Regions from separate parts of the Lactobacillus sp. WILCCON 0059 genome, predicted to be linked through region 2. Evidence: predicted binding sites of a transcription regulator. Region 2 holds the regulator's gene; each other region holds the start of a gene.
What was found. Region 2 encodes HrcA, which represses chaperone genes, less so after heat shock. Its sites were predicted from a motif close to TTAGCACTCNNNNNNNNNGAGTGCTAA; they were not measured.

Region 1: a site for HrcA is predicted at 6,412-6,438, ahead of ACYVUT_RS01445 (Hsp20/alpha crystallin family protein). Genes of this name have one in related genera too.
Region 3: a site for HrcA is predicted at 5,146-5,172, ahead of ACYVUT_RS02935 (ATP-dependent Clp protease ATP-binding subunit). Genes of this name have one in related genera too.

Annotation. Positions count from the first base shown of each region.
Region 1 covers NZ_JBUBHN010000001.1:296,811-306,652, forward strand. Annotated here, with positions in the region: gene ACYVUT_RS01410 (peptide cleavage/export ABC transporter) at 1-1,688, opposite strand, end outside; gene ACYVUT_RS01415 (LytR/AlgR family response regulator transcription factor) at 1,685-2,446, opposite strand; gene ACYVUT_RS01420 (GHKL domain-containing protein) at 2,449-3,801, opposite strand; gene ACYVUT_RS01425 (bacteriocin) at 3,812-3,979, opposite strand; gene ACYVUT_RS01430 (hypothetical protein) at 4,053-4,274, opposite strand; gene ACYVUT_RS01435 (glycosyltransferase) at 4,291-5,391, opposite strand; gene ACYVUT_RS01440 (bacteriocin) at 5,489-5,647, opposite strand; gene ACYVUT_RS01445 (Hsp20/alpha crystallin family protein) at 5,854-6,279, opposite strand; gene greA (transcription elongation factor GreA) at 6,512-6,976, shown strand; gene ACYVUT_RS01455 (hypothetical protein) at 7,019-7,228, opposite strand; gene ACYVUT_RS01460 (hypothetical protein) at 7,283-7,843, opposite strand; gene ACYVUT_RS01465 (hypothetical protein) at 8,012-8,482, opposite strand; gene ACYVUT_RS01470 (adenylosuccinate synthase) at 8,618-9,842, opposite strand, start outside.
Region 2 covers NZ_JBUBHN010000001.1:1,436,493-1,446,334, reverse strand. Annotated here, with positions in the region: gene ACYVUT_RS06820 (PolC-type DNA polymerase III) at 1-313, shown strand, start outside; gene rimP (ribosome maturation factor RimP) at 423-899, shown strand; gene nusA (transcription termination factor NusA) at 919-2,115, shown strand; gene rnpM (RNase P modulator RnpM) at 2,125-2,424, shown strand; gene ACYVUT_RS06800 (L7Ae/L30e/S12e/Gadd45 family ribosomal protein) at 2,451-2,735, shown strand; gene infB (translation initiation factor IF-2) at 2,740-5,217, shown strand; gene ACYVUT_RS06790 (ribosome-binding factor A) at 5,230-5,592, shown strand; gene truB (tRNA pseudouridine(55) synthase TruB) at 5,643-6,539, shown strand; gene ribF (riboflavin biosynthesis protein RibF) at 6,554-7,495, shown strand; gene hrcA (heat-inducible transcriptional repressor HrcA) at 7,631-8,674, shown strand; gene grpE (nucleotide exchange factor GrpE) at 8,686-9,303, shown strand; gene dnaK (molecular chaperone DnaK) at 9,362-9,842, shown strand, end outside.
Region 3 covers NZ_JBUBHN010000001.1:597,393-607,234, reverse strand. Annotated here, with positions in the region: gene ACYVUT_RS02970 (DsbA family protein) at 1-340, shown strand, start outside; gene ACYVUT_RS02965 (competence protein CoiA family protein) at 353-1,213, opposite strand; gene ACYVUT_RS02960 (adaptor protein MecA) at 1,319-2,068, opposite strand; gene spxA (transcriptional regulator SpxA) at 2,172-2,576, opposite strand; gene ptsP (phosphoenolpyruvate--protein phosphotransferase) at 2,749-4,476, opposite strand; gene ACYVUT_RS02945 (phosphocarrier protein HPr) at 4,476-4,742, opposite strand; gene ACYVUT_RS02940 (hypothetical protein) at 4,850-5,050, opposite strand; gene ACYVUT_RS02935 (ATP-dependent Clp protease ATP-binding subunit) at 5,218-7,413, shown strand; gene ACYVUT_RS02930 (DUF1827 family protein) at 7,530-7,808, shown strand; gene ACYVUT_RS02925 (multicopper oxidase family protein) at 8,134-9,792, shown strand; gene ACYVUT_RS02920 (hypothetical protein) at 9,816-9,842, shown strand, end outside.

The DNA.
Region 1 (9,842 bases), 1.1 Mb from region 2:
AGTAAGTGATGTTCAATTTTCCTGATAGGGTAATGATTAAATGTCAATTTGCCCTTGCTTGGATAATCAAAGCCAACGAGCAGCTTAGCCAATGTAGATTTACCTGAGCCACTCATTCCAACAATTGTAATTTTTTCGCCCTTTTCAATTTGGAAGTTGATATTTCTCAAGGTATCCTTATTAAAATTGTAGTGATAGAAAACGTCTTGGAGCTGAATAGTTCCATCAATTTGATCGCGGGCAGTAATTGTTGTTGGAGTAAAATTTTCTGGTTTTACAGCATAAACTTCATTTAACCTCTTTTGGGCTACTTGAGCTGATTGGATTGTAGGCTGAAGACCTATAATGTTTTTGATAGACTCGAAAAAATAAATTAGTAGAGAGTTGAAAGCTATTAGCTGACCGATTGACATTGAATGACCGATGATGTCTCTTGAGCCAAACCATAAAATTAGCAGAGTTAAAGAAGTTTCGATAAAAGTTTTTATGGTATTTTGATAAGCAGCCATTTTTCCATATTCAAAATTCTTTTGAAGATAATGAAGGTATTTATCGCTGAGATTTTTCAAATATTGTTGCTCTCCATTAAAGGCTTTGATTGTCTCCATCCCCTCGATACTTTCAATAATTGCAGATGAAACTTCCGAATTGCTCTCCATTTGTTCATTATTGAGTCGATCAAATCTTTTACTAAAGCAGATAATGGCTATCAAAAATAGTGGGATTGAAAGAATAGCCAAAATGAAAAGATGTCTATTCTGAAAGAATAGGATAAAGCTGACAGTAATGATGATGGTTAAGTCGAGAAGGAAGGAGACGGTCAAATTAGCTAAAGCTTCAACGATATGTCCAGTGTCAGAAAAACGTGAAGTGATTTCACCGGTCTTTCGAGTAGTAAAAAAGTTTATTGGTAATTGGAAAAGGTGCTCTAGGTATTTGAAATTTAGCTTGTTAGATAATTTTTGCTCTAGCCGAATTAATAGAAGATTTTGCTCAAAAGAAAAAATAGAACTGGCTATATAAGCTGTTAACAAACTACAAGAAAAGATAGTAATTAAATTGGAATTTCCTCTTGGAATAAGAGTATCAATCAGTTCTTGTAAAAAAAGAGAGTTGATAATATCAATTATGGTCACCAGTAGAGATACGGTGATCAACTTAAAAATTAAACTACTTTCTTTTTTATATAATGATGGAAGAAGAGACCAAATGGTAGTGCTTTTTTCGTGCACTTCTTTAAAAGTAGATTGCGGTTTAAAAAGAAGGGCAACTCCAGTCCATTCCTGACTAAATTTTGTTTTAGTAATTTCAATAATTCCGATATTTGGGTCTGGATCAGCAATTAATAATTTTGAGCCCAAATCTTTTAAAACAGTATAGTAATGAAGGAGCTCGTTATCTTTAATTACGTGCACAATTAGTGGATATGTGGTATTTCTAGAATGGAATAATGATAAATCTGCTTTAACAGCAGTAACATCTAAATATAGCTGTTCTGCTGCTTTTACCAAACCAAGTGCAGTGGTACCTTCAATATTTGTTTTGGCTAGATGTCGTAAATGGGCTAAAGTTACATCTGAATGGTAGCTTTTTAAAACCATTGCTAAACAAGCTATTCCACAATCAGTTTCTTCCAATTGAGATATATACGATTTATGATACTTAATAGAATTAAATAGGCTGATCATTTTGAAAAATATTTTCTAAGCATATGACTGTTTTTTCGTGAATAGTATTGAATATCACCGTTAGGGAAGGTGATTTTGTGCGACTGATAATCAATTTCAGCTTTTTTAGGATTAATTAAGCATGATTGACTGATTTGCAAGAGATAAGGTGCCGTTTCCGCAATTTTGCTGATACTACCGATAAACTGACTAATTCCGTTGGTATGAACAAGTTCTAATTTATGGGAGTTGCCAGTAGTTGAAATATAGTAAATATTATCTGCAGCAATTTTCTTTACTTCATATCCAGCTTTATAAGTAAAGAAGTTTGCAGATTCTGAGCTTGAGTTTTCAAAATAATTAATGGCTGATTTTAAGGTGTCTGAAATACGCGTAGTTAACTCTGCTACATTAGAGCTTTTTACTATATAATCGATAGGCCCCAATCGTCTTTGATAAGTGATGATAGAAAGGTCGGCATGACTTGTAACGAAAATAATCTGAGCTTTTGGATCGTTTTGCTTAATGTATTCTGCTAAGTCAAATCCGTTATCTTTACCAATATTTTTACCAAGCTCAACATCTAGGAAATAGATTCCACCGGTAGGTATTGTCTTCTGTAAAATATTGATAGCACTTTTGTATGTTGTCGCTTGCCCAAATACGTTAAAAGTTACCGAATCGTTATCAGATAATCGAAAAGCAGCGATTAATAGCATGTGCTTAAGCTGACCAATTGTATCTTGATTGTCATCACAAATAAATACTTGATACTTCATAGCTAGTCTATTACCTCATCTATTGGCAGGATGGTTAGATTGAAAATAAACCAAGTATCCTTGATATGATAGTCAATTATGACATTGTCGTATTTTTGAGAAAATTGCTTAACGTTTGCTAATCCGAGGCCAGGATGTTGCTTTTTAGTCGTGTATCCTTTTTCAGTTAACTGACTCAAAGTAATATCAGAATTAGGAATTCGATTTCTGATCATAAACTCAAAGTCGTCATGATCTTGATAATACATGGCTTCAATTCGTAAGTCTTGTTTCTGAAGGAAATTGGAGTTAAAATAACCCGTTTCTGCCTCAATTGCGTTGTCAAAAGTAATACCAATCACTCTCACCAAATCAAGTAAATCGATATTTTGGGGAATTTCATAAATTTCGGATTCACATCCAAAGCTATATAAAATTCCTAAACTGTACATTTGTGTCAGTTTGCTAAATACTATACTTTTAAGTTCTTTTATATGAATATGATTTAAGTCTTTGTACTTTCGTAATGCTTCTTCGTTAAAATGACTATTTGTATATTCACTTAATTTGTCAATAACGCCTTTGACATTGCCTTCTTGAGCGTCAATTTTTAAGCTATTAAGAATGTTTTGATAATCATGCTTAAACCTGCGAAGATCATCCTCGTTTTGATCTAGATAAGATGAGTATTCTTCTAGTTCCTGCTTTTCCTGGAGCAGTTCTTTTTGTTGAGTATGGGAAAGCAACTTCTTTTGTATTTCGACTAAAGAAATATACATGATCAAAATAAAAATCGATTGCAAAAACAATAAAGCTAAAGATACAATGATGACCTCGGTTGGTTTGGTATCGCTTAAAACATACGCGTTAAGAACCATCGAACTAATATATATATACGCCAAAACACCAATAAAAACTTTTTTATTGGTGCTAGTTAGGTTAGTAATGATTTTGGGAATAATTTTAAGGAGTAGTAGGTAACTAATAATAATAATCGCAATATTAGTAAAAAAATCTAAATTACTAGAGTCCAAAATGGGAAAGAGAAAAAGAATTAAGTTAGAAAGGATGATAGTAATGGAGTCAAAAATTCCTAGGAAAAGCGCAGCACCTAGAATTAGAAATTTATCTTTTGTGTTTCTTAAACCAAGTAGTGTGAAGAAAAGAATTTCTACAATTGTAATCGAAATATTGACGACTACATTAGACGGGATTAATACGGAGGCTATAAAGCAAAAAATATAAAAAGCAGTGACAAGAATTTTCTGGGATGACGTAAACTTGACCATAGATATTTTGGTAAAAATAGATAAATCTACAATCAAACTTAGTATAATATTGGCAAGTATGCTAAATAATTCAAATGTATTGTTCATTGATATTTACTCATTGCTTTCTAAAAGCTTTAACTAAACTCTTGTATAATTGGTGGCTTTTCTTATCAGTATTAAAGCCCCGTATGTTAATAAAGTTGGTAGTAATATAAGCAGAAAGCTGAGATTGTGTAGTACCGCCCTTAATTTTTTGAAGCTCTGTTTTATCTAATTTTTTCATAAAAAGATTCCTCACTCTAATAAAAAATAGCGTTACCTAGGTAGTTACCTAAATAATACTATTAATGATCAATTTATAGCATTGAAATTACAGAAACAATAATTAAAATAGCGCCAACTAGTGACAAGATGCCTGCTCCAATATATCCACTCCATAGAGCAAATCCCCACCATTGATCATTAGAATAATTGCTACTATTTGTTTTTAACTCAAGATACTTCTTAGTTTGTTTAAAAGCAAAAGCACCACCTACAATAAGTAGCAAGCCAACTACTAACAGAATTACATATTCCATAACCGTGTTCTCCTATTTACAATAGAAAATCTATTTCACTATCTAATAACTCTTTATACTCTGGATTATCAATATTTTCAACAAGATTTTTGGCGCTAGAATACTCGCCAATGTTAATTAGTAATTTTATTAAAGCAGGTATTACTGAATCTTCGGTTCCCTGAGATTCTTCCTCTACCTTGTCAAGATTTGATTCATATTGTCTTAGACACTTGTTGACGAATTTTAAGGTAGACCTGTTTCTGGTTTCATTTAATATATTGCTTGCAGAGATAAATATTGCTAAAAAGTTCGCATCATAGGGAAATTTCTTCATAGCCGCCTTTGAGCATTCTATAGATTCGTTAAGTTTCCCATCTGACATCAGTAAAAGAGCGTATCTTGCCAAAAGATATTTTAGCCATTTGCTGCCTTGAATGTTGCTATCTGAAAAGTTATCTGCTTCGTTACTAAATATAAACTTTTTAAGATGCTTTATATAATATTTTTTAGATATAAATCCAAGCTCGATGTAGTCTTGAGAGATCATTGCAACCCAACGTGGATTATTGGGTTCTTGGTCTATCTGATGCAATAGTAGTTTTGAGTATCTTTTAGCCTTATTAAATCTTACGATTTCTTGAGGGCTGTTTCCCTTGTTTACTATGCAAAGATTGGAGTCAACGATATCTAATTTACCTTTTATGGTTATTAGCTCTTCATGTACGCAACCATGATACCTTATAAAGTCATCCTTTTTGAATAGAACCTTTTTCCTCACAAAGGAATTGCCATTGTATGATTTTATTTTTATAGTACAAACAGGTGCTGAACTAGTTTGATCTAGATAGTATAGAAAATCTTTTAATTCATGACTAGTACAGAGTGAATTATCGAACACTTCGTCAGAATCAATGATAAAAGTCCAGCCTGCTGGAATGAACTTTAAGCATTCGTTTCTCATATAAGCATAGTTTTCTCGCCAAGGAACTTGATAAAGATGAGCTTTAGAGAAATTTTCTTTAACGACCTGAATAGTATTATCAGTAGATCCTGTGTCTACAACTACAATAGAGTCACAGTAATTGTCTATTGATCTTAGTGCCTCTAGAATGTTGTGCTCCTGATTTTTAGTCATTATTAAACCTGTTAAATGAAGATTGTATTCAGAATTGGTTTGATAGAACTCTGTATAATTGTTGGATTCAGGTCTCTTAAATTTGATCATATTATTATTAGTGGTGGTGCTTCCAGTTAATTGAACCTGGCTCTGCTAGTTCACCAATTAGTCCACTGATTCCGTTGGACCACTTTACCCAACTTGGTTGCTTTTTCTTACCGCCCTTGACTTGTTTTAATTCGTCTTCGGACATTATTTTTAGTAACTTTTCCATAGTTAAACCCTCCCGGTCACAAATTGAATTTGGATGATCTTCTGATCACAATTGTTATTATAATGCGATTAATTGAGAAGAAACCAAATTTGCCTAAGCGGTCAATTTTGATGCTTAAATGGCATCTTTTCACAATTTCACAAGTTTTATACTGAAATTTTTGGCAAAAAAAGAAGCCCTCGCGGGCTTCTCTAAGCACTCTGAGCTTATTCGATAGTAATCGTGTCTTTGTTTTCTTCTGGAGCGCTCTTTGGCAGGGTAACCGTCAAAACGCCCCCGTCAAGCTTGGCGCTGATGGCCTTCTTGTCAACGTTCGGCAGGCTGAAGCTTCTGGAAACTGACCCTTCGCTGCGCTCCTGGCGCAAGAGGTTCTTCTTCTTGTCGCTGTCATCCTTGAAAGTGCTGCGGTGGCCGGAAATCGTCAAAATCCCGTCAGTGTAGGAGAGGTGGATGTCATCCTTGCTCATCCCCGGCACGTCGACCTTGACGGTGTATTCGTGCTCATCTTCAGCAACGTCTGATTGCAAAATGTTTCTGAAAGCGTGGCTGTCCAAGAAGTCCTTGGAGTTGTCGAGCCAGCCGCCCATGTGATCGAACAAGTCGTTGTAACGGTTCATTAAATCATTAGTCATAATCTAAAACTTCCCTTCAACAAATTATTCTATTCAAGCTGCTTTTTACAAACAGAGGCAGGAAGAGAAGCGGTGGAGCCGCTTTCTTTCCCGACAACTATATTATAGTCCCTTTTTGGAAAAATGGAGCATTTAGCACTCAACTTTTTTGACTGCTAAATAAATTTTTTGGCAAAAAGATCTGGGCGGGCTATAATGATTTAAAAATAGAAGTGAAAGGCGACTGGCAAGCATGGTATATTATCAAAAAATGACCCCGGAGGGCTACAAGCAGATTGAAGACGAGATCGCGGCCTTGAAGGCTGACCGGCCCCGCCGGGTGCAGAACCTGAAGGAGGCCCGGGCCCTGGGCGACTTGTCTGAAAACACTGAATATTCAACCGCAAAAAGAGAACTCCGCCATTTGGACAGCCGGGTCCGCTACTTGAACAAGCAGCTCAAGTATGCCGAAATCATTGAGATCAAGAATGACGGCAAGGTCAACCTGGGAAAAAATGTCACCATCCGCTATGAAGACGATGGGGAAGAGGAAAGCTACAAGATCGTGGGCCGGATGGAAGAGGCTGTAGGCGATGGCAAGCTGCCCTTTGACAGTCCTTTGGGCCACGCCCTCATGCACCGCAAGGCTGGGGATGTGGTGACGGTTGAAGCGCCGATGGGAGACTACCAAGTCACCATCCTCAGTGTGGAAAATTAAAATGGAAAACCGTCTAGCTCTAAGCTAGACGGTTTTTGCGTGTTATTTTTTGTTGAGCTTGTAGAAGAAGTAGATAGAGTCAATAAAGAAAGCGATCCCAATAAGAGCTACTTCCCAAATGTCTTTAGCAAGAAAACCATATTTTTTCCACAACATAATGTCAGTTGTGGTAATGCCGGTTGCAAAACTAGCAATGAAGGCACAAAGGCTAGTAGCAATTTTACCTTCTAGAATTTCTTTCAGCTTTTTCATAGTACTTTCTTGTACACCCACTTTACAGATTGCAAATGTTTTCTAGCTGAATCCTTATAAGTGTAAGTCTTCCAAGCAGGTTAACAACGTAGATAGTATGAACTTTCCACTCTCAGTTATTTTTCTTACGGATTCGCTATTATATTTCTGAGTATCTAGATAGTAGTATTTTCTTCCAGCATGTCTAAAAGCAACTTTGCCATTTGCGTAGCTGAAGTTGATAAACGGGCTGAAAATACTGCTACTTTGAGAAGACGGTACCTGGCTATTGTTGATATCGATAGAGCAAACTTCATCGCCATCTAAATAGATGGTGTAGATCCCATCTGCATTGGTAATTTTGTAAGAGTGTTCCTCACCGTTGTATCTTACCTTGCCGCTCATTCTTGAAGGATCATCTGGCAAGATTTGCATTGTTTCTCCTGATTTTGTGGTTATGTTTTGCCATTTGTTGTCTGATGATCCCTGTGAAGAATTGTTAGTTGAACTAGTAACTTGCACACTGCTTGTTGTAGTAGATGCATTTACCACGGTTGGAATTGTTGCTTGCAAAAGAGTTGTAGCAGAAAGGCCAGTTGCTAGTCCAATTGCGATTAATTTGCTTAGTTTTTTCACTTTTTACCTCCGAAAAATTACATTTCCAACAAATATAGTATAGCACTTACATTGCGGAAAGGAAGCGCTCTTTTGGAAAGGATATTTTGGAAAAAGTAGGCAATCATCCCAGTGTGGATAACTAAAGTGGAAAACCCGTCTGGCTTAGAGCTAGACGGGTTTTGTGTGTTATTTTTTGTTGAGCTTGTAGAATTCTTCAATTGAAAAGCCAAAAGAGAAAATGGCGATTATGGCCAATTCAATGGTTGGATCATAATTGCTTGTGCTTCTATTCCAAAAGGCGATAGCCCCAACTGCAAAGCCAGCAAATAAAGAATCAGAAAACGCAATAATTCTCAAACTTCCCTTTCCAGTTAAAATATTCCACAATCTCTCTCTAAATTTATTAGTAGTCAACTTGACTTTTACCTTGTTTAACTTGTAGAGCTTGTATGTGCCATAGATACCATAGAACAAGAGGATAAGTCCGCAGATAATAGCTTCGGCTATGGAGCTGTTATGATAACCGCCCTTGAGCCCTAAGGCAACAGTCGCTGCCGCAAAACCAGCTATGAAGGTAGTAGAAAAGGTAAAGATACTTAGAGCGATTTTACCATTTAGTACATCCTTTACGGATTGAAAAAGATTTTTGCTTTTCATGATAAAAACATCTCTTCCAAATAATATTATTTACGCCTCTATGGTAGCACTTTCTTCAAGTAAAACAAGATAAAACATTTTTTGCCAAAATAAAGAACCCCGTCAAAGACGAGGCTCTTAGTAGATATTAATTTTTTACAAAGTCCATGGGTCTTGCAAAACGATGGTTTGTTCCCGGTCTGGGCCGACAGAAACAGTCACGACAGGGATGCCAGTGATTTCACTGATCCGCTTGACGAAGGCCTGGGCCTTTTCTGGCAGGTCTTCCCAGCTCTTGGCACCGGTGATGTCTTCTTCCCAGGCTGGCAGTTCTTCGTAAACTGGCTGGCAAGCTTCAACTTCCTTCAAGTTGGCTGGGTAGTAGTCGATTTGCTTGCCATTCAAGTCGTAGGCCACGCAGATCTTAATCTTGTCAAAGCCGCTGAAGACGTCCAACAGGTTCAAGCTCAAGGCGTTGATGCCGGCTACGCGCTTAGCGTGACGGAGGGCAACTGAGTCAAACCAGCCAACCCGGCGCGGACGGCCAGTAACAGTGCCGTATTCGTGGGCGATGTCCCGGATCTTGTCGCCGGTTTCATCGTGCAGTTCAGTTGGGAACGGGCCGGCACCAACTCTGGTAGTGTAGGCCTTGCAGATGCCCAGGACAGTCTTGATCCGGTTGGCCCCGATCCCGCTGCCGGAAGCGATCCCGCCAGAAACTGAGTTAGAAGAACTTACGAATGGGTAGGTACCCTGGTCGATGTCCAGCATGATCCCTTGGGCACCTTCAAAGAGGACCTTTTCGTCCTTGTCCAAAGCATCGTTGACGTAGAGGGAAGTGTCGCAAACGTACTTGGCGATCCGCTTGCCGTATTCAACGTACTTGTTGTAGATTTCGTCAAAGTCCATGGCTGGCTTGCCGTAAACCTTGGTGAAGAGGGCGTTCTTGCTTTCCAGGTTGAAGCGGAGCTTTTCAGCAAAAGTTTCCGGATCGATCAAGTCGCAAACCCGGATGCCGATTCTGGAAGCCTTGTCCATGTAAGTTGGCCCGATCCCGTTCTTGGTGGTGCCGACCTTCAGGCTGCCCTTGGCTTCTTCTTCATAAGTGTCTTGCATTACGTGGTAAGGCATGATGACGTGAGCGCGGTTGGAGATCTTCAAGTTGCTGGTGTCGATCCCGCTCTTTTCCAAGTTGTCCAGTTCGCCCAAGAGGACTTCAGGGTTGATAACCACCCCGTTGCCGATCACGGCGCCCAATTTAGCCGCGAAGATCCCGGATGGAATCAAGCGCATCTTGAATTCCTTGCCGTCAAAGTCGATCGTGTGGCCAGCGTTGTTGCCGCCGTTGGCGCGAACTGACAGGTCTGCCGTCGTCCCTAAA
Region 2 (9,842 bases):
GCAGACCTATATGGAACTGGTTAACGAAGCAATTGAGCGGGGGATCAATTTCAAGATGGTTGACATCAACGAGTCTGAAGCCACGACTTACAAGATCGTTGACAAGCACACCATCCTGGCTCCTTTTAACGCGGTTGACGGCTTAGGTGACTCCGCGGCCAAGCAGATCGTGGCTGCCCGCAGTGAAGCCCCATTTTTGTCAAAGGAAGACTTGCAGGTACGAGGCAAGGTCTCCCAGAAGATCATGGACTTTTTTGAAAACAACAATGTCTTAGAAGGGATGCCTGACCAAAACCAACTTTCCCTCTTCTAAGAGCTTCCTATTTACAAGTGGGAAAAATTTTGTTATAATCTTTTTCAGATCGAATATGGTAAATTCGAGTGAGCAGCAATGCTCACTCTTTTTATTACGGAGGAAAATTTTGCCAAAAAACTTAACACCTATCCAAGAAGCAATCGAACCGGTCATTAGCGGTCATGACTGTGAACTTGTTGATTTGGAATATGTCAAGGAAAAGAGTCAAGACTATCTGCGAATCTACGTGGACAAGCAGCCAAACGGGATTGACATCGAAACGATTGCGGAGCTGAGTGAGTTGGTTGGAGAAAAATTGGACTCAATGCAGCCAGATCCGCTGCCAGACCCGTACATCTTGGAATTGTCCTCACCGGGCCTGGAAAGACCGATCAAGAAGGAGCAGGACTGGGAAAAGGCCAAGGGCCAGTACATCCACGTCGGCCTCTACCAAAAGTTGGAAGGCGAGAAGGTCTTTGAAGGTCATTTGCTTGACCTGGACGACCAGGAGATTAAACTGGAAATCAAGATCAAGACCCGGCGCAAGCAGCTGACTATTCCGCGCAAGCAGATCGCCAGCGCCCGTTTTGCAATCGAATTTTAGAAAGAGTGATCCAAAACTTATGTCAAAAGAAATGCTGGAAGCCTTTGACGTCTTGGAAAAGACCAAGGGCATCAAACAAGACGTTATCGTTGAAGCCATGAAGGCCGCTTTGGCCGCTGCCTACAAGAAGAACTACGGCCAGGCTGAAAATGTTGAAATCGACTTTAATGAAAAGAAGGGCGATTTCAAGGTCATGGCTTTGAAGACGGTAGTTGACGAAGTGCAAGACGACCGGGTGGAAGTCAGCTTGAAGGATGCCTTGGCCATCAACCGGGCTTACGAAGTTGGCGACACGATCAAGTTTGAAGTTACCCCAAAGAACTTCGGCCGGACCGCGGCGGCTACGGCCAAGCAGGTCGTAATGCAGCGCCTGCGTGAAGCTGAAAATGCCCACATCGTCAATGAATACTCTCAATATGAAGATGAGCTGGTTACCGGGACGGTTGAAAGAACTGACAACCGTTTCGTTTACGTCAACATCGGCAATGTTGAAGCAGTCATGGACATCAAGCGCGACACTATTCCAGGTGAACACTACAACCCACAAGACCGGGTCCGCGTCTTGGTAACTAAAGTCGGTGCTGACGGCAAGGGGGCCCAGATCCGGGTATCCCGGACTGCCCCTGACGTAGTCAAGCGGCTTTTTGAACAAGAAGTACCTGAAATCTTTGACGGCACGGTGGAAATCATGTCCATTGCCCGGGAAGCCGGCGAAAGAACCAAGATTGCCGTTAAGTCCAACGACCCGAACATTGATCCAGTTGGTACCTGTGTCGGCCCGCGCGGCAGCCGGGTGCAGAACGTGGTCAATGAACTGGGTGGGGAAAACATCGACATCGTTCAGTACGAAGAAGACCCATCTGACTACATCGCCAATGCCTTGAACCCAGCTGAAGTTATCGCTGTTCAGTTCGAAGACGAAGACGATGAAAAGAAGGCCTTCGTGATCGTGCCGGACTACCAGCTTTCCCTGGCCATCGGCAAGAAGGGGCAAAACGTCCGCCTGGCTGCCCGCTTGACTGGCTACAAGATCGACATCCGGCCAGAGTCAGAAGTCGAATTTGTTGACGAAAGCGAAGTAGAAGACGAAACTGAAGTAGCAGAAGATCAAGACCTGGGTCAAGCAGAAGCTGCAGATGAACAAGCAGAGACTGAAGCTGACGAAAGTGCAGAAGCTGAAGAAGCGGAAGACCTGGATCTTGACGAAGAAGAATAGGTGATTTCCTTGAAAAAGAGAAAAATCCCCATGCGGAAGGACTTGTTGACCGATACGATGCAGCCGAAGAAGGATCTGGTCAGAATCGTTGTTGACAAGGAAAAGAATGTTTCTGTTGATCCAAGTGGCAAGAAGCCAGGCCGCGGTGCTTATGTGTCCTTAGAGCCAGAAAAGATCGCTGCTGCCCGTAAGTCAAAGGTGCTGGAACGCAGTTTGGGCGTGAAGGTCGCCGATGAATTTTACGACGAGCTCTTCGCTTACGTGGACCACCAGAAGGCAAGAAAAGAATTATTTGGTGATCAAAAATAATTAACAACCGAGAGAAAGCCTTAAATTTGCTTGGTTTGGCAACCCGGGCCGGAAAGACGGTTTCGGGCACGGACATCGTTTTGGCCAAATTGAAGAAGGGCAAGCTTAAGTGCGTTATCATCGCGAATGATTTAGCAGAAAACAGCCGGGGCGAGATCGAAGCTGCTTTGAAGGCCCACCCAACTCCATTGCTGGACGTCTTCACGGAAGCTGAACTCAGCCAGGCTGTAGGTAAGAAACGCAAAGTTTTGGCATTAACAGATCGTGGTTTTGCGAAAGCCTTGCTGGATAAGATTAAAGAAGGAGTGTGATCTAATGACCAAGAAACAAGAAAACGAAACTTCAAAGGAATTGGGCATGGATAACAAGAAAACCAGCGGCAAGTCTGGTAAATTAAAGATTTCAGTCAGTGCTATTCGCAAGGGCGAAAAGAAGACTGAAGGCAAGAGACCAAATTCCCGCCGCCGGGCAAACAACCACTCTAACGACCACAGCAAGCGCCGCCGGCCAGCAGCCCAAGATTTGCTGAAGGATCTCAAGCAAAAGCAACGGGCTGATGAAGTCCGCTTGGACCAGGAAAGCAAGGCTGCCAAGCAGGAATACAAGAAGTCCTTAAGCAAGGCTGCTGCCAGCGAAAGCAAGCCGGTTGTGAGGAAGGTCGAAAGTGCCGACAAGGCAGCTGAAACTGCAATTGAAGCACCAAAGGTCCGCGGGCCAAAGATCTTGAAGCCATCCCCAGCCCGCCTTAAGCAAAACCAGGCAAGCAGTGAAAAGCCTGCTGCCAAGTCTTCATCTTCTCGCCGGCCAAGTTCCCGGCCAAGCTTTACTGAAGCGCCAATGCCTGAAAACAAGGATAACCGCCGCAGAAACAGCGGCAAGCCTGGCCGCAAGGGGCAAAATGCCTATGCTGACCAAGGCCGGGGCGCAAACAGCGACCGCAGCGAACGGCGCAAGCGCAAGAACAAGAAGCACCAAAATGCGCCACAAGTCAAGAAGCAGGTTACCCAAAGAAAGGATCGTCCGCTTCCAGAAAGCTTTGAATACGAAGTTGGCATGAACGCGCAAGACCTGGGCAAGATCCTCCACCGGGAACCAGCTGAAATCGTGAAGAAGCTCTTCATGCTGGGGATCATGACCAACCAGAACCAGTCTCTGGACAAGGACACGATCGAACTGCTGGCGGCTGACTACGGTATTGAAGCCGTGGAAAAGGTCCACGAAGACATTTCCGACATCGACAACATTTTTGCCCAGGAAATGGAAGAGTCCAAGAACTCTGAAAACCAGGTTGTCCGTCCGCCAGTCGTAACCATCATGGGTCACGTCGACCACGGTAAGACCACCTTGCTGGACCGCCTGCGCCACACCCGGGTTTCTGAACACGAAGCCGGCGGGATCACCCAGAACATCGGTGCCTACCAGGTCCGGATCAACGACCGTTTGATCACCTTCCTGGACACCCCAGGTCACGCGGCCTTCTCAAGCATGCGGGCCCGCGGGGCGGAAATCACCGACATCGTCGTTTTGATCGTTGCCGCTGACGACGGGGTTATGCCGCAGACCATCGAAGCCATCGACCACGCCAAGAGCGCGGGCGTGCCAATTATTGTGGCCATCAACAAGATGGACCGGCCAGGTGCCAACCCTGCCCACGTTACTGAACAGCTGATGCAGTATGAACTGATTCCAGAAAACTATGGTGGTTCAACCATCTTCGTCAACATCTCAGCTAAGACCGGGATGGGGATTGACGAACTTTTGGAAAACATCATCTTGGAAGCCGACATGCTGGAACTGAAGGCTGACCCGAAGCAAAAGGCGATCGGTACGGTTGTCGAAGCTCGTTTGTCCCGGGGCAAGGGTCCAGTTGCCGACGTCTTGATTCAGCAGGGTACCCTGCGGATTGGTGATCCAATCGTTGTCGGTGACACCTTCGGCCGTGTCCGGACCATGACCAACGACAAGGGCCACCAGGTCAAGAAGGCTACGCCATCAATGCCTGTTGAAATTACTGGTTTGAATGACGTGCCGGAATCAGCCGACAAGCTGGTTGTCTTTGATGATGAAAAGACTGCCCGCGCGGTTGGTGAAGCCCGGGCCCAGCAGTCTCTGCAAAAGCAGCGTGAAAATGTTCAGCACGTTACTCTGGACAACCTCTTTGACACGATGAAGCGGGAAAGCATGAAGTCTGTCGACATCGTTTTGAAGGCTGACGTGCAAGGGTCTGCTGAAGCCTTGGCCCAATCCTTCCAAAAGATCGACGTTGAAGGCGTCCGGGTCAACATTATCCACTCCGGCGTCGGGGCCATCAATGAAAGTGACGTTACCCTGGCCAGCGCTTCAAACGCCTTGATCATCGGCTTCAACGTCCGGCCAACGGCAACTGCCAAGAGCCAGGCTGCTCAAGAAGGCGTCGACATCCGCCTTTACAGCATCATCTACAAGGCTATCGATGACGTTAAGGCCGCTATGCAAGGGATGCTGGAACCAACTTACGAAGAAAAGGTTATCGGTAACCTGACTGTTCGCGAAACCTGGAAGGTATCCAAGATCGGGACCATCGCTGGTGCCTTTGTCGACAACGGCTACGTTACTAGAGAATCAGGCATCCGGGTTATCAGAGACGGCGTGGTCAAGTACGACGGCAAGGTTGCCTCACTGCGCCGGTTCAAGGATGACGTCAAGGAAGTCAAGGCAGGCTTTGACTGTGGTTTGACCATTGAAAACTTCAACGACATCAAGGAAGGCGATGAACTGGAAGCCTACGAAATGCAGGAAGTTAAGCCAGGTTAACAGGAGGCTGAAATGAAGCACAGAAAAGGACGGGTTGAAGGCGAAATCCTGCGGGAACTGACCAAGATCATCCGCAAGAACATCCGCGATCCCCGGGTCAGCGACGTGACTTTTACCGCCGTGGAGTGCAGCAATGACTTTTCATACGCGACTGTCTACTACAGTCTGCTGACTGAAGATGAACAGGCGCAAAAAGAAGCGGAAGCCGGCTTGGAAAAGGCTAAAGGAACCATGCGGCACTTGCTCGGCCAGAGCTTGACCATGTACAAGGTTCCGGAACTGATTTTCAAGCGGGACCAGTCCGTGATCTACGGCAGCAAGATCGACCGTTTGCTTGCTGACTTGAAGAAGCAGGAACAAGATCGCCAAAACTAGCAAAAAGCGCCTTCGGGCGCTTTTTTGCGTATAAAGAAGAGGAGAAAAAGATGTTCAACGGAATTATCGTAATCGACAAGGCAGCGGGCATGACCAGCGGGGATGTGGTTTATAAGCTGCGCCGGCTCTTAAAGCAAAAGAAGATCGGCCATGCCGGAACCCTGGACCCGGAAGTCACCGGCGTTTTGCCGGTAGCTCTAGGTCAGGCAACAAAATTGATTGAGCTGATGCATGAGCGGCCAAAAGCTTATGTTGGTGAAGGCATGCTGGGCCTGGCAACTGATTCTTATGACCTGGAAGGGAAAGTTTTGGCGGAGAAAGCCCTGACTGAGCCGGTCAGTGACCAGGCCATCAAAGAGGCCATGCAGTCTTTGACTGGGGAAATCGTCCAGCAGCCGCCAATTTATTCCGCGGTCAGAGTCAATGGCAAGCGGCTCTACGAATATGCCAGAGAAGGGATTCCGGTTGAGCGGCCCAAGCGGTCTGTCCAGGTTTTTCGCTATGACTTGACGCGGCCAAGCCAGTTTGACCCAGAAAAAGGCCGGCAGACTTTTTCTTATGAAGTTGAATGTTCTAAGGGGACCTATGTCCGCAGCCTGGTCAACGACCTGGGCGATAAATTGGGCTTGCCGGCAGTGATGACCAAATTGCGGCGGACGGCCAGTTCTGGCTACAAACTGCAGGACGCGGTCACTTTGGAAGAACTGGCGGAGAATTTGGACCATGCTGAAGATTATATTCAGCCAATCGACAGCTTTTTTGCTGACTACCCGCAATTTGAATTAGACGATGCCTTATGGCAGCAGGTGAAAAACGGGGCCTGGATCAAACTCCCTCTTGATGCAGGCAAGGTCGCTTTGCGGTATAATGAAAAGGTTAAAGCGATTTACCGGGCCAAGGGACAAGGTCTCTACTGCCCGGACCTAATGCTTTTAAGTAATGAGTAATTGAGGGATTAAGTTTGAAAGTAATAAATCTAAGCTATCCGTTCAAGAAAGAACTGACGGCCGGCAAGGTTGTCCTGGCCCTGGGCTTTTTTGACGGAGTTCATATCGGCCACCAGAAGTTGATCAAGGAAGCCCGGATAATTGCAGATGAGAAGGATCTGCCATTGATGGTGCTGACCTTTGACCGCCATCCCAAGGAGGTCTACGCCGGGGTCAAGGACTTTGAGTACTTGAACAGTCCGGAGGAAAAGGCCTACGAAATGTCCAAGATCGGGGTCGACTACCTGGTGATTCTCAAGTTCACTCCGGAATTCAGCCACCTGGCTCCCCAGGCCTTCGTTGATGAGATCATCATGGGCCTTAAGGCAGACACGGTTGTTGCCGGCTTTGACTACAGCTATGGCCCAAAGGACGTGGCCAACATGGAAAATCTGCCGGTTTTTGCCAAGGGCCGCTTTGACATCAAGGTGGTGCCAAAGCAGATTTTTGCCGGGGAAAAAATTGGCTCAACCGAAATCCGTAAGGCTATTAAAAGCGGCAATCTCCGCTTGGCTACAGAATTGTTGGGTCACCCGTATCTAACTAGCGGCAAGGTCGTCCACGGCTTCAGAAACGGCCACAAGCTAGGCTTTCCAACCGCGAATCTGGAATTGGCCTGGCCAAAAGTGTTGCCGAAAATCGGCGTCTACGCGACCATGACCCAGGTGGGGGACAGCTGGTACCAGTCGATGACCAGCGTCGGCTACAATGTCACTTTCAATGATGAGAAGAAGATTTACATCGAATCCAACATCTTTGATTTTGACCAGGACATCTATGGCGAGCAGATCACCATTGCCTGGTACAAGTACTTGCGCGGGGAAGAAAAGTTTGCCGACATGGAAGCTTTAAGCGAGCAGCTGAAGCTGGACCAGGTCGCCAGTGAAAACTATTTTAGTTCCTTAATTGGACAGTAAAAAACGGTCTTTGAAAAGAGACCGTTTTTTTGCGGGATTTTTTTTAGCATTCTCCTTGACTAACTGCTAATTTCTTGTTAATCTATACCATGTTAGCACATGAAAGATGTGAGTGCTAAAAGTGAGGGCGATGTTATGTTGACCGAACGTCAAGAACTTATTCTCAAGACAATTATTCAGGACTTCACCAAGACGCATGAGCCGGTCGGCTCAAAGACAGTCATGAATCAATTGCCGATTAAAGTGTCCAGCGCGACTATCCGCAATGAGATGGCGGTCCTGGAAGAGCATGGCTTGATTGAAAAGACCCACTCCTCCAGCGGCCGGGTGCCATCGACTGAGGGTTACCGCTACTACCTGGACAATTTGGTGCAGCCCCTGCAGCTGCCGGAAGAAATTTACAATCAAATTGGCTACCAGTTTGACCAGCCGTTCAACCAAGTGGACGAGATCGTCAAGGAAGCTGCCAAGATCCTGTCGGACTTGACTGACTACACGGCCTTCGCTGAAGGCCCCGAAGTCAAGAATGTCAGCATTACGGGCTTCAGAATCGTGCCCCTGGCACCCCGGCAGGTCATGGCAATTCTGGTAACCAGCGATGGCAGTGTCAAGAACCAGCTTTACACCTTGCCGCGGCACATCTCAGGGGATGAAATTGAACAAGCTGTCCGCTTGATCAACGACCAGCTGGTCGGCAAGAATTTAAGCGAAATCAACAAGCAGACCTTTGAGCAATTGTCCAGCTCTAATATCGTCGGCAAGAATGCTCCGGAATTTCTGGAGCTTCTGGAAGCCGTCATTAAAGACGCGGCAAGTGAGCAGCTGTACGTTGACGGTCAGCTGAACCTGCTCAATAATACAGAAAACAGCGATTTAAAAGACATCAAGTCGCTTTATGAACTGATCAATTCCAGCTCTTTAGCTGATGAACTGATCGATCTGAGTGACAGTCCCGGCCATTATCCAGTTCATGTCCGCTTAGGGACGGAATTGCAAAACGACCTGCTGAAGGATTTCAGCCTGGTGACGGCTGAATACAGCGTCGGCCGCTATGGCCGGGGAACGATCGCCCTCTTGGGGCCGAGAAATATGCCTTACTCGGAAATGATTGGCTTGATGGAATACTTCCGCCAGGAACTGGCCCGCAAGTTGTTAGATTACTATGGCAGATTTAAATAAGGAGGTTTGTCGTGAGCAAAGAAGAATTTCCAAGTGAGAAGGATTTGCCGCAAGAAGACCAGGAAAAGCAAGCCAAGCCAGCTGAAGCTGACAAGGCAGGCGTAAAAGAAGACAAAAAGGTAAGTGGCGACAAGGAAAAGGCTGACAAGGCAGCTGATTCAGAACTGGACCAGCTCAAGGCTGAAGTTGCCGCTTTGACCCAGAAGAACAAGGACCTGGAAGACAAGTACTTAAGAAGCGAAGCTGAGATTCAAAATGCCCAGCGCCGCTACAGCAAGGAAAGAGCCAACCTGGTCAAGTATGAGTCCCAGCGCTTGGGCAAGGATATCCTGGCCAGCGTGGACAACTTGGAAAGAGCCCTCCAGGTCAAGGCCGACGACGAGGCTTCCAGCCAGCTGAAGAAGGGGATCGAAATGACCCTGGAAGGCCTGGTCAGAGCCTTGAAGGATAACGGCATTGAAGAAATCAAGGCTGACGGTGAAAAGTTTGATCCGACATTGCACCAGGCGGTCCAAAGCGTACCGGCTGAAAATGATGATCAAAAAGACCATGTCGTCCAGGTCCTGCAAAAGGGCTATGTCTACAAGGACCGGACCCTGCGGCCAGCCATGGTTGTGGTTGCCCAGTAAGGCAATTTTTTAACAAAGCAATAAACAAGCAAAAATAATACAAAGGAGATAAAAGACAATGTCTAAAGTTATTGGGATTGACTTAGGTACCACCAACTCAGCAGTTGCGGTTTTGGAAGGCAAGGAACCAAAGATTATTACCAACCCGGAAGGCGCCAGAACTACCCCTTCAGTAGTTGCCTTCAAGGACGGCGAAATTCAAGTCGGTGAAGTTGCCAAGCGGCAAGCCATCACCAACCCGAATACTATTGTTTCCATCAAGCGGCACATGGGCGAAAGTGACTACAAGGTCAAGGTTGGCGACAAGGCTTACACCCCACAGGAAATTTCAGCCATGATCTTGCAATACATCAAGAAGTTCTCAGAAGACTACCTTGGTGAACCTGTAACTGACGCGGTTATCACTGTTCCAGCCTACTTCAACGACGCACAACGGCAAGCAACCAAGGATGCCGGCAAGATCGCGGGCTTGAACGTGCAACGGATCATCAACGAACCAACTGCTTCAGCTTTGGCCTACGGCTTGGACAAGGATGAAG
Region 3 (9,842 bases), 840 kb from region 2:
CGGCCAGCGGTCTTACTCTCCGGCCTTGGCTGAAGAATTGCTGACAAGCCTGAATATCAAGCCAGAGAAAATTTCATCTACTTTAAACGACACTTGCTTAAAAGACGTCATTGCCCAGGACCAGCAGCTGGCCCGGAAATTCCAGGTCACTGCCCTGCCTTCAACTGTGGTTTTTGACGACCAAATTGACGACAGCGGCATCTTGCTTGACGGCGAACTAAGTGACGACGACCTCCTGCAGATTTTTCAAAATAGCGCTGACAGCTGCCTTGAACCCTTGATGCAGCTGACGGAGAATGCTCCGCTTTACTGCCCAGTCAGCCACCTTCATCTCTTATAGCCAGCCTCACCTTTAGGGGCTGGCTTTTTGCTGCAAAAATTTCAAGAGCCAGCTTTTCTCCCCTGGCAGCCGCCAAGTGGAAAAAGCCTCCCTGGGCAAGGTAAAGACGGTATAGCCGGTCAAGTACATCAATTCCCCCAGTTTCTGGCCCAGCTTGCTCTTTTCCTTCAGCTGCTGGTCCAAATAGTCCCGCTCCTTGACCCAGTCATCAGCCAAAGGCGGGGGCAAAAGGGGCCTAAAGTGCCACAAGGCAGCGATTCCTTCAGCGTCCAAAGCAAAATCTACCTGCCGGTAGAGCAGGGTCTGGCTGATGGGTGCCTGCTTGATCTGGTATTTTAGCCTGATTAGGCCTTCTTCTTGGTGGATTTCCAGATAATAGCTCCCCCAGGCCGGGTTTTCCCGAAAGAAAATCAGCTGGGTCTGCTTTAATTTTTCCCCTAAAAAATGCCGGCGGCCAACCAGCCAGACATCCTTGATCCCGATCGCCCGGTAAAGGGCATGCCGGTGGGCAAACTCTTCCTTGCTTAAGGGCGCGCACTGGACTTCAAAGGCCAAAAGCGGCGTGGCCAAAACGTCAGCCCGCAAGGCACCTTCAGCCAGCGGCACCTCAGTTTTCGCTGCCAGGCCCGCCGCGGTCAAGGCAGCTTTCAGGAGCATTTTCCCCTGCCGGTGCTCCTCTTGTTCCCCCAGCCCCCGGTAAGCCTGGTAGTGCTTGAAAAAGGGCTCAGCCTTCTGCGACAAAACCAGGATCACCGGCTTTTGGCAGCGCGGGCAGCGGTAGACTTCCTGGTTGAGATAGGCCGGGTTTTCCCGGACCTTGCCAGCCTCGCTGACGGCCAGGACCAGTTCTTTGTTTAATAAAGCTGCGTACAAAATAATCCCCCATTAACTAGTACGCCAAAAGGGGGAGATTTTTTTAAAAAAGCTGAAAAAAGGAAAAGGACTCCCGAAGGAGTCCGCAAATTATAGTCTATATTCTTATGCCCACTTGCTGGCAAACTGCCGGCGCAGAGCACCCAGAGCATCCTGCTGGAAGAGGCACTGGCCGTGGTCTTGGGCCTGCTGAAATTCGTCAGCGGACACCTGGCAGCCAAATTCATTGGCGATCGCCCAGGCATCAGCCGGCTTGATTTCCGCGTAGTTCTCGTCCATAAAAGCCAGCTTGAGATAGAACTTCTGCTTGTAGTAGTAGACGCTGGAAGCCAGGTCGCTGACCTTGAGGCTGTCAGCCAAAGCCAGGAGATCATCGATGTCGTCAAAGGCCAGGACATGAGTCTCCTGATAACTCCAGTAGTCCTCGTAGTCATCATCATCAGTGTTGCCCAGGTCCTGCATGATCACCGGGTCCATCTCAGTGTTGGCGTCATCAGCCGGATCCAGGTCAGAAAAGGCCCAGTACCCTTCCTCAACTGGCTCAGCTATATCGCCTCCGACCCCGTTAGCTTCAGGATCAAAGAAGCGCCGCATTTCTTCCGGCAGGTCGCTGTTATTATTCATCTTGGTAATCAAGAGATCGATCCCGCCATCGTTGGGCATGACTTGGAAAGTCACCGGCGCATCGCTGGCAAAGTCATTGTCCTCGTCTACTTCGCGCAGAACCGACAGGAAGAATTCCTGGACTCTTTCCCGGTTGCCGAGCAAGTCCAGAATCTTCAAGCCCCGCTGATTCAGATCCTCCCGGGTCATGCTTACGCGGAGCGTGTTCTCATTTACCTTTTCAACGCGCATTCTCAATCCCTCCTTTGTGTGTACTGTTATTGTAACCTAAAAAGCCGACAAAGCAAAAGCGTTAGCTTCTAGAAGCCAACGCCTTCAACTTTCTATTCTGAAATTATAAATCCTGGTCTGCCAGGCGCTTAGCCCGGGCCATTTCCAGCCGGCGCACGCTGCGCGGCAGGAAGCGACGGATTTCATCTTCATTGTAGCCGACCTGCATCCGGCGGTCATCCAAAATAATTGGCCGTCTCAGCAGGCTTGGGTTCTTTTCAATCAAATCGATCAGTTCGTTCATTGAAATGTCGTCCAGGTCGATGTTCAGCTCTTGGAAAGCCTTCGACCGCGTTGACACGATTTCTTCCGTGCCTTCTTCAGTCATTCTCAGAACATGAATGATTTCTTCCCGGTTCAGAGGATCAGAAATGATGTTTCTTTCCTTGTAGGGAATATTGTGCTGTTCAAGCCATTGCTTTGCCTTGCGGCATGAGGTGCAGCTTGGAGAAACATATAAATCTACCATTGTTACCACGCTCCTTTAAAATGAGATTGCATGAACACACATTCGTTACTTACTATATAGTTTAACATGGATACTTACAAAAAGGAAGGGGGTAATTGGCTTTCTTTTAAATTTCTTAATTAATCGGACAAAAAAAGCGGTCAGCTCACGCTAATCGCTTTTAATTTGCTCTTTACTTGTCAGCCATCAGGTTCTTAACCAATTCGATGTTGTCTTCGTTGGTCAATGATTCCTTGGTAGCCTTGTCAGCCAGGCTGGCGAGTTCTTCAGTTGAGAGCTTCTTCATTTCGTTTCTGATCCGCAGAATTGAAGTTGCGCTCATTGAGTATTCGTCCAGACCCATGGAAAGCAGGATTGGGAACATAGTTGAGTCACCAGCTGCTTCACCACACATCCCGCACCAGATGCCAGCTTCGTGAGCTGAGTCGATCGTGTGCTTGATGAGACGGAGAACTGACGGGTTGTATGGCTGGTAGAGGTAAGAAACGTTTTCGTTGCCCCGGTCAGCAGCCATAGTGTACTGGATCAAGTCGTTGGTCCCGATTGAGAAGAAGTCGACTTCCTTGGCAAATTGGTCTGCCAAAACAGCAGCTGCTGGAACTTCGATCATCATGCCGACTTGCAGGTCGTCGCCAACCTTGACGCCTTCCTTGACCAGCTTGTCCTTTTCTTCAGCCAAAACAGCCTTGGCTTGGTGAAGTTCGTCCAAAGTACCGATCATTGGGAACATGATCCCCAGCTTGCCGTAAGCTGATGCTCTCAGTAAGGCCCGCAGCTGGGTCCGGAAGATTTCCTTGTTCTTCAAGGACAGACGAACGGCACGGATACCCAGGAATGGGTTCATTTCTTCTGGCAGGTCCCAGTATGACAGGTGCTTGTCGCCACCGATGTCCATGGTTCTGATGATAACCTGCTTGCCGTTCATGCCTTCCAGAACCTTCTTGTAAGCTTCAAACTGGTCTTCTTCAGTTGGGAAGTCGTTTGAGTTCATGTACAAGAATTCAGTTCTGAACAGGCCGACTGCTTCAGCACCGTTTTCCAGAACGCCGGCCAGGTCGTCTGGAGTACCGATGTTGGCAGCAATAGTGAAGTGCTTGCCGTCAGCAGTTACTGATGGTTCGTCCTTCAGCTTCCGCCATTCAGCCTTTTGCTTGGCGAAGTCGTCGCCCTTCTTGCGGTAGTCAGCCACTTGTTCTTCGCTTGGTTCAACGATGGCAACACCATCCAAACCGTCAGCGATCAGCATTTGGCCGTTTTCTACAGAAGTGGTGATCTTTTCAGTCCCGACAACAGCTGGGATTTCCAAAGACCGAGCCATGATGGCTGAGTGAGCAGTCCGGCCGCCCAGGTCAGTTACGAAGCCCTTAACGTACTTCTTGTTCAATTGTGCCGTGTCACTTGGAGTCAAGTCTTCAGCAACCAGAACTACTTCGTGGTCGATGCTTGCCAAGTTAGGCAATTCCTTGCCCAGCAAGTGCGCCATGATCCGCTTTGAAACGTCGCGGACGTCAGCGGCACGTTCTTGCATGTAGGCATTGTCAGTCATGCTTTGGAAGATAGTGATGAAGTTTTGGGCAACTTCGTCCAAAGCTGCTTCACTGTTGACAGCGTCGCTCTTGATCTTGGCGCTGATCTGGCCAGTGAATTCAGGGTCTGACAGGAACATCAAGTGGGCGTCAAAGACTTGCGCTTCTTCTTCACCCAAGCTTTCAGCTGCAACCTTGCGGATGTTTTCCAATTCAGCTTGTGATTCGGCAACTGCCTTGTCAAAGCGGGCTACTTCAGCTTCCGCGTCGGCAACGGACTTCTTTTCAAAAGAAAGGTCCGGTTCGACCAGGAGGTAGGCTGGAGCAACAGCAACGCCGTCACTGGCTGCGATACCCTTCAAAGTTTCAGTCATTATTCAGCCAAACCTTCTTTTGACATAGTTTCAGCAACAGCTGCGATAGCTTCCTTTTCGTCGTCGCCTTCAGCGCTGATAGTAACGTCTGCACCTTGGCCAACACCCAATGACATTACGCCCATGATTGACTTAAGGTTAACTGACTTGCCGTTGTATTCAAGGTTGATGTCTGAACCAAACTTTGAAGCAGCTTGTACCAACAAGGTAGCTGGACGAGCGTGAATACCAGTTTCAGCGATAATGTGAAATTCTTTCTTTTCCATCGTAAATTATCTCCTTTAAAAATCAAGAATTGGGTACCAAAGTACCGTTTCCCTTAAAGAATAACATGTTTTCGAGGTCATTACAACTTAATTTGTAAATGTTTTCATTAATACTTGGGCTTATTCTCGATCGAAGTATAGGTAATAACCCCGCCACGGCCAGCCCGGCCGGTAATTTTCTTGTTTTTCCCGTAATTGCGCAGGCTTTGCTGGAAGGCAAAAGCATCTTCCGGGTCCTTCTGCGGGTCGATCTGGTACTCAAGCAAGTCGCCTGAGACCAATTGCTCCAAAATATCAGTATAGTCCATATTAATGTTACAACCTCCTGTCCATTATTTTAGCGCAATTATTTGTCAAAATTAAAGGAAGAAGACTCAAAGGCAAGCTGTTTTCTTTCCAAGACTTAGCACTTGACTAACTAGAGTGCTAAGTCCTATAATTTAGGCAGAACTTTGATGAAAGGCGGTATTTTAACATGTTGTGTCAAAACTGCCACCAACGGCAGGCCTCGATACATCTTTACACGAAGATTAACGGCCAAAACAAAGAAATCGACTTATGTCAGCAATGCTACCAAGAATTAAGGAATCAACAAGGCAATCAAATGAACAATGACAACTTTTTCGGCGACTTTGACGACCTCTTCAATGCTTTGAACGGGCGGCCAAATGGCGCAAACCGTGACAACAACCAAAATCCATCCGGGCAAAACCCGGGCCGAGGCGGCAATGGCGGCGGCCAGTCCCTGCTTGACCAGTTTGGGACCGACTTGACCGCTTTGGCCAAGAAGGGCAAGATCGACCCGGTTATCGGCCGGGACCGGGAAATCGCCCGGGTGATCGAAATCCTCAACCGGCGGACCAAGAACAACCCGGTCCTCATCGGGGAAGCCGGGGTCGGCAAGACCGCGGTCGTTGAAGGCCTGGCCCAAGACATCGTAGACGGGTCCGTTCCAGCTAAATTGCAAAACAAGCGGATCATCTCCCTCAACATGGTTTCCATGGTGCAAGGGACCGGGATCCGGGGCCAGTTTGAACAAAGAATGCAGCAGCTGGTCAAAGAGCTGCAGAGCCAGCCAGACATCATCCTCTTTATCGACGAAATCCACGAAATCGTCGGCGCCGGCAATTCTGAAGGCGGCATGGATGCCGGCAACATCATCAAGCCGGCTCTGGCCAGAGGCGAGCTGCAATTAGTCGGGGCCACGACCATCAAGGAATTCCGGGAAATCGAAAAGGACTCCGCCCTGGCCCGGCGTTTCCAGCCAGTTGAAGTCAAGGAGCCAAGCATCGACGAAACCATCAAGATCCTCAAGGGGATCCAAAAGCGCTACGAGGACTACCACCACGTCAAATACACTGACGATGCCATCGAAGCTGCCGTCAAGCTGTCTGCCCGCTACATCCAGGACCGCTTCCTGCCAGACAAGGCCATCGACCTTCTGGACGAAGCCGGGTCAAGAATGAACCTGACCATTCCTTACATCGATAAGGAAAAGATCCAGGAAAGAATCGACGCGGCTGAGAAGCTCAAGCAGGACGCCTTGAAGAACGAAGACTACGAAAAGGCTGCCTACTACCGCGACCAGATCGAAAAATACGAAAAGCTGAAGGACCAGAACGTCGACCCGGACAAGACCCCAACCATCACGGCCAAGGTCATGGACAAGATCGTCGAAGAAAAGACCAACATCCCGGTCGGCGACATCCAGGCCCAAGAAGAAAACCAGCTGGCCAACTTGGCCAGCGACCTCAAGGCCAAGGTTATCGGCCAGGACGAAGCCGTTGACAAGGTGGCCCGGGCCATCAGAAGAAACCGGATCGGCTTCAACAAGTCCGGCCGGCCAATCGGCTCCTTCCTCTTCGTTGGCCCGACCGGGGTCGGCAAGACCGAGCTGGCTAAGCAGCTGGCCTTGAAGATGTTCGGCAGCGAAGATGCCATGATCCGTTTCGACATGTCCGAATTCATGGAGCAGTACTCTGTTTCCAAGCTGATCGGGTCAGCTCCGGGTTATGTCGGCTATGAAGAAGCCGGGCAATTGACCGAACGGGTCCGCCACAACCCTTACAGCCTGATCCTTTTGGACGAAGTTGAAAAGGCCCACCCAGATGTTTTGAACCTCTTCTTGCAGATTCTTGACGACGGCCGTTTGACTGACTCACAAGGGCGAACTGTCTCCTTCAAGGACACGATCATCATCATGACCTCAAACGCCGGCCAAGGGATCAAGACGGCCAGCGTAGGCTTCGCGGCGGAAAACAACAAGAACGAAGCTGAAGAAACCCGCAAGGTGATGAGCCAGTACTTCAAGCCAGAATTTCTGAACCGTTTTGACGACATCATCCAGTTCCACCCATTGACCAAGGGCAACCTCCTGCAGATCGTCAACCTCCTTTTGGACAAGACCAACGCCATGGTCAGCGACCAGGGCCTGCACATTACGGTTACTGACGCGGCCAAGGACAAGCTGGTTGAAGAAGGCTACGATCCGGAAATGGGCGCTCGTCCGCTTCGCCGGGTAATCCAGGAAGAAATCGAAGACAAGGTGGCCGACTACAAGCTGGACCACACTGAAGCCAAGCAATTAGTCGCCGACTTAAAGGATGGGGAAATCGCAATCTCTGAAGAAGTCCCTGCCCTGCCGGCAGCTGAAGCAAGTGAAGAAAAATAACTATCTCTGAACAGAAAAAACAAGGATTCTCCAAAAAGGATCCTTGTTTTTTTCTTGAATGCGTTATAATGAAAGTGAGGGGAATATCAGAGACAAATAGAAACGGGTGAAGTTTTATGCACTTAATTGATGTTACTAATAGCTATGCCGAATTAGTTCACAGTCAGCTAAATACTACGAGCGTGAACTACGTTAAAGTTTACTCCTTAGGCAACACTACCGTAGTTTATACCGAAAGCCCAATCGCCATCGGGATTGTATTAGAAAACCACCACCGCAAGATCCGCGAAGAAGAACTCGAATTCGTGGCCAAGCGGCTGATTCCCGACCGGACCAGCTACCAGCTTACAGTTGACAAGCACCGCCGGGTGGTTGAAATCCACGTTGACAAGTAATCCCTGCAAAAGAGCCCTGATGGGCTCTTTTTTCATTCCTTCTTTTCCTTTTCTTCTTTAGCTCCCTATTTCTTTTATCTTCCTTTTTTCTTTTCTGCGAAAAATTCAAAAAATACCCGTTTTTTAGCAAAATTGAAGATTTACTTGCGAAAAATAGCCTTTTTTTCAAAAAATCCGCCAGAATTGATCTATGTCAATTTTTTTATTAAGAAATAGTTCTACAATTTGCTTTGAGCACTGGAAAGCGCTTTTAGAAAAGAAAGTGAATGTGTAAAAAGCAGCAATTTTAAACTGTTGATTTGGTAAAAACAAGGAGGTACTAAACATGACAGTTTATCCGGATTACTTTTATGCTGAAAAAGACTTTGACAAGAGCCACATGGGCTACAAGCCGCTGACGATTCCAGCAGGCGTTGAGGCCCAGCCTTTGGCCGTTCCCCCGCTTTTAGCGCCGGACAAGGTTGATGGCAATGACATCTACTACACCATCGAAGCCCAAGAAGGCGAAAGCCAGATCCTGCCAGGCAAGAAGACCAAGACCTGGGGCTACAACGCTCCCCTTTTAGGCCAGACCCTGGTAGTCAAGACCGGGCAAAGAGTCCACGTGCGCCTCAAAAACAGCCTGCCTGTCCTCACTTCATTCCACTGGCACGGCATGGAAGTTCCGGGACCAATTACTGACGGCGGCTGCCACGCCCCAGTTTACCCTGGCGAAGAAAAAGATATCGAATTTACGGTCAAGCAGCCTGCCGCTTTGACCTGGCTGCACGCCCACCCATGTCCGTCAACAGCCATGCAGGTCTGGATGGGCCTGGCCATGGGGGTCGTGGTTACTGATGACAACGAAGCCCGCCTGCCGATTCCAAAGAACTACGGGGTCGATGAATTCCCAATTATCCTGCAGGACCGGACCTTCCACGACAACCAGCTTGACTACCGGGCCGACTACGACCCAATGGGCGTCTTTGGTGAAGTTCCTTTGATCAACGGCGTGGTTCGCCCTTACGTTGACGTAACTACCCAAAAGGTACGCCTGCTCTTCTTGGGTGGGTCTGACCGCCGGGAATGGCGCCTGCACTTTGAAAACGACCTGACCATGACGCAGATCGGCGGGGACGATTCCTTCCTCAGACACCCGATTGAGGTCAAGAAGCTTTTGATCGGGCCAGGGGAAAGACAGCAGGTCATCGTTGACTTTGCCGGCTACAAGGAAGGCGACGTTGTCAGTCTCTACACTGACGACTTCAAGCTGGTTGAATTCCGCATCCACGCCTTTGAAAAAGACGACCGGGAGCTGCCATTCAACATCTTTACTCCAGATGACCCGGCCGTAAACAGCGAAGCACCAGTCCGCCACGTGACTATGGACGATCACGACAAGATCAACGGCCTCCGCTTCTCCATGGAAAGAATCGACATGAAGCAGACCTTGAACTCAGTTGAATACTGGGACGTAACCAACACCAACAACTCTGCTTCAGGGATGCTGCACCCATTCCACATCCACGGTGCCCACTTCCTGGTCGTTTCCCGTAACGGGCAAAAGCCTAACCCAAACGAAATCAATGTCTACAAGGACACTATTGAAGTCGGCCCAGGCGAAACTGTCCGCTTGAAGGTCTACTTCCAAAATGCCGGGGTCTTCATGTACCACTGCCACATCATCGAACACGAAGATGCCGGCATGATGGCCCAGATCCAAATCGTTGACCCGAAGGACCCGGACAAGACCTACAAGCTGATGGACATGGAAACCATCACCAACGCCTTTGCTGAAGAAATGGGCGTTGAACCAGGTGAAGTCTTCATGCCAGGGATGGACGTTGAAGACATGGACATGGGTGCCTGCTTCCACGCGGCTGAAGCCGAAACCAGCCGCCGCTTGGTTGAAGCCGTTACTGCCGCTTCAAGAGCCGGCCACGGCCACGACGCTTCATCAGGTGCCAGCCACCACGACGCGACCAGCGGGGCCAGCCATCACTAAGAAGTAATTGGAGGAAAAGAATTATGATGAACAACAACCTTTACTTGAAG